DNA from 2 places in the Bradyrhizobium sp. 930_D9_N1_4 genome. Region 1 is predicted to be linked to the other one. Evidence: predicted binding sites of a transcription regulator. Region 1 holds the regulator's gene; the other holds the start of a gene.

What was found. The regulator LexA, encoded in region 1, represses DNA repair genes until DNA is damaged. The targets are predictions, from matches to a motif close to TGTTCNNNNTGTGTTCNG.
Region 2: AB7532_RS08360 (PA0069 family radical SAM protein) is a predicted target of LexA. The motif match lies at 2,012-2,029, and genes of this name have one in related genera.

The regions. Positions count from the first base shown of each region.
Region 1 is NZ_CP197236.1:4,206,377-4,211,242, forward strand. It holds gene AB7532_RS19790 (hypothetical protein) at 1-136, opposite strand, end outside; gene AB7532_RS19795 (molybdopterin molybdotransferase MoeA) at 274-1,485, shown strand; gene lexA (transcriptional repressor LexA) at 1,662-2,363, shown strand; gene AB7532_RS19805 (hypothetical protein) at 2,562-2,762, shown strand; gene AB7532_RS19810 (hypothetical protein) at 2,949-3,383, shown strand; gene AB7532_RS19815 (GAF domain-containing protein) at 3,606-4,550, shown strand; gene AB7532_RS19820 (ComEC/Rec2 family competence protein) at 4,560-4,866, opposite strand, start outside.
Region 2 is NZ_CP197236.1:1,799,656-1,804,521, forward strand. It holds gene AB7532_RS08355 (phosphoketolase family protein) at 1-1,838, opposite strand, end outside; gene AB7532_RS08360 (PA0069 family radical SAM protein) at 2,051-3,214, shown strand; gene AB7532_RS08365 (VOC family protein) at 3,253-3,708, shown strand; gene AB7532_RS08370 (ribonuclease HII) at 3,784-4,569, shown strand; gene AB7532_RS08375 (glycosyltransferase family 39 protein) at 4,669-4,866, shown strand, end outside.

The sequences.
Region 1 (4,866 bases):
GAAGATGCCCGGGATCGATATCCTCGGGCTCGCCCGCGTTGCCGGTCAAAGCCAGCATCGCGCGCGCAACCTCGTCCTGGCTATCCGCAGGGAGCTGCCGCACGGCCTGGAGCGCCTTTTCGAGCAGTTTCGTCATGGACAGGAAGATAAGCCGAGCCGGCGCCGAAAGGAAGTGTGGCTTCCCACTCCATTGAGAAGCCCGTTTTGCTTCAGCCCCTCCGCTCGGCTAGAACCTTGCCAACCGAATCCTTCGATTTGTTGCGGGAGTTCACCGTGGCCCTGATGCCGGTTTCCGACGCGCTCGCCGCGGTGCTTGCCGGCGTGCAGCCGCTGCCGGAAGAGACGGTCGCTCTCGACCAGGCCTTTCACCGCGTGCTCGCACGCGACGTTGCTGCACGACGCACGCAGCCGCCGCAGGCGATGTCGGCGATGGACGGCTATGCGGTGCGCACCGTCGACGCGGCGAAAGTCGATGCCACGCTCACCGTGATCGGCGAGGTCGCGGCAGGCCGGCCGTTCGCGGGATCGGTCGGCGCCGGCGAAGCCGTGCGGATCTTCACCGGCGGCGTCGTCCCCGATGGCGCTGATGCGGTCGTGATCCAGGAGGACACGGTCGCCGACGGCAAGCGCATCACGATCAAGGAAGCGGCGCTGACGGGGCGGCACATCCGCCCAGCCGGCGTCGATTTTCGCGAGGGCGATGTGCTCCTGCGCAAGGGAATCCGGTTGACCGAGCGAGACCTCGCCCTCGCTGCCGGCATGAATTACCCGCTGTTGCCCGTCTGCCGCCGTCCGAAGGTCGCGATCCTCGCCACCGGCGATGAATTGGTGATGCCGGGCACCACGCCCGGCCATGGCCAGATCGTCTATTCCAACGGCTACGCACTGCACGCGCTCGCCCGCAGCGAGGGCGCGGACACCGTCGATCTCGGAATTGCCGCCGACACCCTGGAAGCCACCAGCGCGGGCATCCGCCGCGCGCGGGAGAGCGGCGCCGACATCCTGATCACGACCGGCGGCGCCTCGGTCGGCGACCATGATCTGGTGCAGCAGGCGCTCAGGGACGAAGGTATCTCCATGGCGTTCTGGAAGATCGCGATGCGGCCGGGCAAGCCGATGATGAATGGGCAACTCGGTCCGATGCGCGTGATCGGCCTCCCCGGCAATCCCGTATCATCCTACGTTTGCGGCTTCCTGTTCATGGTTCCGCTGATTCGCGCGCTCGCGGGCCGTTCGACGATTCATCATCGCCGCGAACGCGCCGTGCTCGGCGGCGATGTCGGCGCCAATGACCAGCGCGAGGATTACCTGCGCGCGCGCCTCGCGTGGCGCGACGACGGTGCGCTGATCGCCCTTCCGGTCAATCACCAGGATTCTTCGCTGCTTGCGAATCTCGCTGCGGCACAGGCACTTCTCGTGCGCGCACCGTTCGCGCCGAAGGCCGAGCAAGGCTCGCCTTGCGAGGTGTTGCGACTGCCCGTCTGATCGCGTCGTTCGCATGCGTTCCGCGAACTTTGTCGCGTTCACGGTAAATTAAGCAGTTGCGGAACATGTATCGAACATATAGTGTCCGTTCATGATTTGTTTCGAGCATGTAGCGGCTTATCGCTGAATTCAGCGTCTCGGAATCGAACGACATCAACCGGGGGATTTTGGTCGAGATGTTAACGCGCAAACAATACGAGCTCCTGCGGTTCATCAGCGAGCGGCTGAAGGAAAGCGGCGTGCCGCCCTCCTTCGACGAGATGAAGGACGCGCTCGACCTGCGCTCCAAGTCGGGCATCCATCGCCTGATCACCGCACTCGAGGAGCGCGGCTTCATCCGTCGCCTGCCCAACCGTGCCCGCGCCATCGAGGTGATCAAGCTGCCCGAGCTTCAGGCCGCTGCCGGCAACCGCCGCGGCTTCACGCCGAGCGTCATCGAGGGCAATCTCGGCAAGGTGCGCACGACCTCCAGCCCGTCCGCCGACGAGGGCGAGCGCCCCGTCGCGGTGCCCGTGATGGGCCGGATCGCGGCAGGTACGCCGATCGAGGCGTTGCAGACCCGCAGCCACACCATCAGCGTCCCGCCCGACATGCTCGGCTCGGGCGAGCATTACGCGCTCGAAGTGCGCGGCGATTCCATGGTGGAAGCCGGCATCCTCGACGGCGACATGGCGCTGATCCAGCGCAACGAGAGCGCCGATACCGGCGACATCGTGGTGGCGCTGATCGACGACGAGGAAGCGACCCTGAAGCGCTTCCGCCGCCGCGGCGCCTCCATCGCGCTCGAGCCCGCCAACGCGGCCTATGAGGTGCGCATCCTGCCGCCCAACCGGGTCAAGATACAGGGCAAGCTGATCGGGCTGTATCGCAAGTACTGATCTCGAAAGCGCTTGGCCCACCCGCGCTCACGCGATCCACGATCGCGATCAACAATTGGAGCGGACGATTGTCCGCTCCCGCTGGATAGTCTTTCTAGTTTCGCGCAGATTATCCGGCCTCTCCTCCAGCGCTAGATCCTCGGCACGCCCGCGCGAAGCAGCATCGCTTCGCAGGCTTTAAGGTCTCGAGGAGAAATCATGCGCAAGATCATCTTCAGGACAGTCGCGGCGGCGCTGGTCGCAGCATCAGCGTCGCAAGCCGTCGCCACGCCATCGCGGCACCATGTCCGCAAGGAGACGGCGATGCGCACACAGGTTCGCAACGCCCACGATGCCGCCGCGCAGCCATCGCAGCCGGGCTGGCCATATTCGGGCTGGTCGGCACCTGCGGGGCGCTGAGACGCGACTCTCGCATGCGTGTGAGCGGGCCTTGTTCCCAGTGACCTCGATAATGTGATCGCGGCTGCGGCGGCGAGCCGCAGATTTGCCTACAACCGGGCAGACGCTTCGATGCTTCCACTCTGATGGAGGCCTGCGCCTCGAGAGGAGACGCGGGTCGCTATCCCGGAATGAGGAGCACCCCCGATGTGTGACTACAGCCTGCACGCCATCGCATCGCGTCCCGCAGAGGTCGGCGAGACCATCGTCTCGACGAACTTCCGCGGCACCTCGACGCGCGGCTTTGCCTCCGCAGCCGATCCGACGATCGCCGTCTGCCTGCTGCCGGGAACGGAGCTCGCCTTCGCCGACAACGTCCGCTACGACAATCGCTGGATCTGGACACGCACGATCAACTCGCGTGTCGGCAAGTTCGGCAAGATCGATCCGCACATCCCCGACCGCCATCATGACGCAATCGAATTTCCCGACGGCAAATATGTGCTGGTGACGCAGCTCGTCGAGGGCCAGCGCGCGACCGTGCTGCAACTGCCGGTGACCCTGCCGACCGGTGAGCGCGAGCACAAACCGCAGATCATCTCCGACGGCCGGCCAACGACCCCGCGCCTGCCGATCGGCTGAGACAGCATCTCCGGCCGAGAGGTCGGGGTGAGGATTGAAATCGCCATCGCCGGCCGAGGCCGGCGAGATGGTGGCACTTGTGTCCCGCGAAACCCCATGGGGCGGGCCACGCCGACACAGCTCCCGCCGCACGAAGTTTGCGCTGTCCTGCCTGAATTTTGAACGTCCGTTTCGCAAGCAAATAGCCGATGCTGGTCGGGCTTGAGGCGGCGGACACGTTCGATGAAAACCTTCATTCGCGTCGTTGAACTCTGGGTGCCCGACCGGACGCGCATGCGGCTGGAATTCGGTGGCGGCCTCTACGGCGACGAGGGCCTCTCCGCCTTCAAGACCATGAGCGAGACTCTGCGCTTCGGATATGACGAGGGCCTTCCCGGCAAGGCCTGGGCAAGCGGCCACCCCGTGATCCTCACCAAATTCGCCAACTCCTATTTCAAGCGAACCGATCAGGCGCTCGCGGCTGGCCTCACCTGCGGCGTGGCCGTGCCGCTGTTTGCCGGCGAATTCCTGCAGGCCGTCATGGTGCTGTTCTGCGGCGACGACGAGGCCCATGTCGGCGCGATCGAGCTCTGGCACAACGACGCCGAAATCTCCCACGAGATGGGACTCGTCGACGGCTATTACGGCGCGGCGGAGATGTTCGAATTCAACTCCCGCCACACCAAATTTCCGCGCGGCTTCGGCCTGCCCGGCCGCACCTGGAAAGCCGGCCTGCCGCTGATCATCAGGGACCTGCACGACGCCAAGAGCTTTCTGCGCTGGGAGGACGCCGCCAAGATCGGCATCAATCTCGGCGTCGGCGTCCCCTACCGGACCGGCAATGACCACACTTGGGTGCTAACCTTCCTGTCGGCGCAGGCAACCCCGATCGCACGACGCTTCGAGATCTGGGTCCCGAACGAGGCTCGTTCGGCATTGATCTTTCGCGCCGGCGATTGCAGCGCGCAGACCGACCTCGCCGCGCTCTACGAAACGAAATCGATTGCCAAAGGCGAAGGCAGCATCGGCGGGGCCTGGGTCACCGGCATGCCCGCGCTCAACGAGGACCTCGCGCATGACGGCTCGATCGCAGGCTCCGAGGCCCGCGCGGCCGGCTTGAGCCGGATGGTGGCCCTGCCGGTGATCGGGAGCACAGGGCTCGACGCCATGCTGGTCTGGTACCTGTAGCAGGTCCGCTCAATCCTCAGCCTGCAAGTCGGCTTCCGATGGCGTCGCGTCCCTGCTGCGAGGCGCAGCCGTCTTCGGTGTAAGGCTTCCGTCGAAATCCGCTTCGCCTGCGATCGCCGGCGACCACGGACGGTCGGTGCCTCTGGCTTTCACCGCCTGGACCGCAAAGCCGTCGCCGCGCCGTGTCAGCGCGAGCGCGCCTTGGGCAGCGAGACGTGGACGATCGACCACCATCGCCGCGCAATCCGGCGGCGCGGGCCGCGCCGTCACCACCAGCGCGGCACGGCTGCAATCATCCGCCAGGGAATCGATGCGC
Region 2 (4,866 bases), 2.4 Mb from region 1:
CAGGTCCAGATGCCGATGCCGGCATCGCAATGCGTGGCCGCGTCCTGCATCGACAGCCATTGCGGCGCCGGCTGCTTGCCGGCGACGATCACGTTGATCCTGTTGTAGGTGCGCAGGCAGTGGTCGGCGATCCACAGCAGCGTGTTGGCGTCCGGCGGGAAGTAGATGCGGACGATGTCGGCCTTCTTGTTGGCGACGAGATCGACGAAGCCGGGGTCCTGATGGCTGAAGCCGTTATGGTCCTGTCGCCAGACATGCGAGGTCAGCAGATAATTCAGCGAGGCGATCGGACGTCGCCAACTGAGATGCCGCGTCACCTTCAGCCATTTGGCGTGCTGGTTGAACATGGAATCCACGATGTGAATGAAGGCCTCGTAGCAGGAGAAGAAGCCGTGGCGGCCGGTGAGCAGATAGCCTTCGAGCCAGCCCTGGCAGAGATGTTCGCTCAGCACCTCCATGACGCGCCCATCCTGGGCAAGATGCACGTCGTAGGGTTCGATCGGCTCCATCCAGACCCGCTCGGTTGCCTCGAACACCGCATCGAGCCGGTTTGACGCGGTCTCGTCCGGACCCATGATGCGAAAGTTTCGCTCGTGCGCGTTGAGGCGGATGACGTCGCGCAAAAATTTGCCGAGCTCGCGCGTCGCCTCGCCGGTGACGCCGCCGGGCTGCTGCACCTCGACTGCAAACTCCCGGAAGTCCGGCAGCTTCAGTTCCTTCTTCAAGAGGCCGCCATTGGCATGCGGAGTGGCGCCCATGCGGCGGATGCCTGCGGGCGCGAGTGCCTGTAGCTCAGGGATGAGCGCGCCGCTCCTGTCGAACAGCTTTTCCGGCTCGTAGCTGCGCATCCAGTCTTCGAGAATTGCCAGATGCGCCGGGTTCTCGCGGCAGCTCGCGACGGGCACCTGATGCGCGCGCCAGAACCCTTCGACCTTCTTGCCGTCGACCTCCTTGGGGCCGGTCCAGCCCTTCGGGCTGCGCAGCACGATCATCGGCCAGCGCGGCCGCTCGACGGTCTTGCGGCCATCGCGGGCGTGCTGCTGGATCGAGCGGATGCTGGCGAAGGCGACGTCGAACGCATCCGCCATGACCTGGTGCATCAATTTGGGATCGTCGCCCGCGACGAACAGCGGCTCGTGGCCGAACCCACGGAAGAGATCGCGGATTTCCCCGTCGCGCATGCGCCCGAGCACTGTGGGGCTGGCGATCTTGTAGCCGTTGAGATGCAGGATCGGCAGCACCGCGCCGTCATGGGCGGGATTGAGGAACTTGTTGGAGTGCCAGGACGCCGCGAGTGGGCCGGTCTCGGCCTCGCCATCACCGACCACACAAGCGACGATCAGATCGGGATTGTCGAACGCCGCGCCATAGGCATGCACCAGCGCGTAGCCGAGCTCGCCGCCCTCGTGGATCGAGCCCGGCGTTTCCGGCGCCGCATGGCTCGGAATGCCGCCGGGGAAGGAGAACTGTCTGAAAAGTTTTCGCAGTCCATCCGCATCGCGCGCGATGTCGGGATAGATCTCGCTGTAGCTGCCTTCCAGATAGGTGTTGGCAACCATGCCGGGGCCGCCGTGGCCGGGCCCGCAGACATAGAGCACGCTGACGTCGAGCGCGCGGATGACGCGGTTGAGATGGGCGTAGATGAAGTTGAGACCGGGCGTGGTGCCCCAATGGCCGAGCAAACGCGGCTTGATGTGCTCGGGCCGCAGCGGCTCGCGCAGCAATGGGTTGTCCAACAGATAGATTTGCCCGACGGAGAGGTAGTTCGCGGCGCGCCAGTAGCGGTCGAGGCGGTCGAGGTCGCTGTTCCCCAATGCTGATTGTCGTTGATTTGTCATGTTGTGCCGACCCTTCACGCAACGATCGGCACCAACCCGGCTCTGGCGCGATCGATCCTTCGGCGCCATCAAACGAAATCGCGACGTTGGTGATGTTGCGTGAGGTCAAGAAGGGGCGCGCAAAGTTTGGGCAGCTCTACTGTGCATGGGGTTGTTTTCGTATTTTTTGTTTGCGTTCTTGATTTGTTCCTTTGGCGTGCTATCTTGGCTTCATGAGTCCAGCAGCATCTCATGCTCTCAAGCACCCGCCGGTCACGGCGCCCTCCGAGCCGGCGGGTGCGGACTCTGATTTTCCCGAGCTTGCGGTCGCCATCGACAAGCAGCGCAGGCGGGGGCGGGGCGCCCAGTCCAATGCCAGCGGCCGTTACGAGGCCGAGGCCCGCGTCGCTTTCGACGACGGCTGGCAGAGCCTGGAAGAGCTGCCGCCGTTCAAGACCAGTGTCGGCATCGACACCTCGCGCAAGGTGATCACCCGCAACGAATCCCCCGACATCGGCTTCGACCGCTCGATCAATCCCTATCGCGGCTGCGAGCACGGCTGCGTCTACTGTTTCGCGCGGCCGACCCATGCCTATCTCGGCCTGTCGCCGGGGCTCGACTTCGAGTCGAAGCTGTTCGTGAAGCCGGATGCACCGGCATTGCTCGAGAAGGAGCTCGCCGCCAGCGGCTACGAGCCGCGAATGATCGCGATCGGCACCAACACCGATCCCTATCAGCCGATCGAGCGCGACCGCAAAATCATGCGCGGCATTCTGGAGGTGCTGGAGCGGGCCGGCCATCCCGTCGGCATCGTCACCAAGTCTGCACTCGTCGTGCGCGACATCGACATTCTCGCGCGGATGGCCAAGCGCAATCTCGCCAAGGTCGGGATCTCCGTCACCTCGCTCGATCCGAAGCTGGCGCGCACCATGGAGCCGCGCGCCTCGACGCCGCCGAAGCGGCTGGAGGCGCTGAAGCAGCTTTCGGACGCCGGCATTCCAACCACGGTGATGGTCGCGCCCGTGATCCCCGCGCTGAACGATTCCGAGATCGAGCGCATTCTCGATGCCGCTGCGCATGCCGGCGTCAAGGAAGCCTCCTACGTGCTGCTGCGGCTGCCGCTGGAGGTGCGCGATCTCTTCCGCGAATGGCTGATGGCGAACTATCCGGACCGCTATCGCCACGTCTTCACGTTGATCCGCGACATGCGCGGCGGCCGCGACTACGACGCCAAATGGGGCGAGCGGATGAAGGGTACGGGCCCGATGGCCTGGACCATCGGCCGCCGTTTCGAGATCGCTTGCGAGAGGCTGGGCCTCAACAAGCGGCGCTCGAAGCTGACCACGGACCATTTTGCCAGGCCGAAGCGGAACGGCGATCAGCTCGACCTGTTCTGATCGGGCAAGTTCTGATCGGGAATTGGAAAAGGCGTAACATGAGCAAGGAACTTCCCGCCCCGGTGCCGCGGCTGACCGTCATCACGCTCGGCGTTAGCGACATCCGCGCCAGCATCGCCTTTTACGACGCGCTCGGCTTCTCGCGCCGGCTGAAGGTCACAGGCGAGGCCGTCGCCTTCTACGACACCGGCGGTCCGGTGCTCGCGCTGTACCCCTGGGATCAGCTCGCCGCCGATGCCAAGCTTCCGGACAATCCGAGGCCAACGAGCTTCCGCGGCATGACGCTCGCCTGGAACTGCCGGACAGGCGAGGAGGTCGATGCGGTGCTGGCTTTCGCGCTTGGCAAGGGCGCCAAACTGGTGAAGGCCGCGCACGAGACCGAGTACGGTGGCTATTCCGGCTATTTCGCCGATCCCGACGGCCATCCCTGGGAAGTCGTGGTCGCGCCCGGCATCGAGGTCGGCGAGGACCGGCGGGTGCATCTGGCGGAGTAGGGGCCTGCCTGAATAGCGGGAATTGCGCGGGGTTCCCGGTTGCGCTGGCGAGGCTGCTTGCGCACGATCCCGGCCATGATTCGGAACAAGTCCACCAGGAAGCCGGCCAAAGACGCACCAAAGAAGGCCGCTGCGACAAAAGCTGCGCCTGCAAAGGCCAGCTTCCGCCGCGAGCGGGTGCTGATCAAGCGCGGCATCTGGCCGGTCGCCGGCTGCGACGAGGCCGGCCGCGGGCCTCTGGCCGGTCCCGTGGTCGCGGCTGCCGTGATTCTCGATCCCGACCGCATCCCGCGCGGCATCGACGATTCCAAGCGCCTGACCGCCGAGGAGCGCGAAAGATTGTTCGACAGGATCTGCGCCACCGCGCAGGTCTCGGTCGCGGTTGCCTCACGCGCCCGGATCGACCGCGACAACATCCTGCGCGCCTCGCTGTGGGCGCTGAAGCGCGCCGTGGTGGCGTTGCCCGAGGCGCCCAGGCATGTCTTCGTCGACGGCCGCGACCGGCTCGACACGGCTTGCGATTGCGAGGCCGTGATTGGCGGCGACGGTATCGTGCTGTCGATCGCAGCGGCGTCCATCGTCGCCAAGGTGACGCGCGACCGGCTGATGTGCGCGCTGGCGCAGGATTGCCCGGGCTACGGCTTCGAGCAGCACAAGGGCTACGGCGTCCCCGAGCATCTCGACGCGCTCAACCGCCTCGGCCCCACCATCCACCACCGCAGCTTCTTCGCCCCCGTTGCGGCTGCCCGTGCCAGGCACATGCCCTGGACCGTCGAGCCGGTGCAGGATCTGTTCGCGGTGAACGAGGTCGAGATGCAGGTTGAGTCGATCGTCGAAATCGATGCTTCCTCGGGCCTCTAGCGCAGACGGTCGTTGCCACGACGCGCAGCGCCCCTTATCAAAGCAGGCGTGAGCGAATAGGGCCGGCTGGACGGGTTGGCTGCATCTTTCGGACGTTGCATGCGGTTTACCTCCCTGGTCATCGAGCTCATTCGCGCCCGCCCGCGGCTGATCGTGTGGATCGCCGTGCTGCTTCAGGCCGCGATGTGGCTGTTCGTGGCGCTGGTGTTCTATCGCAGCCCGCCCGGCACCCTTGCGACCCTGCTGGCGTTCGGCCGCGAGTACCAGGTCGGGACTGACCTGGGAGCGCCTTTGCCG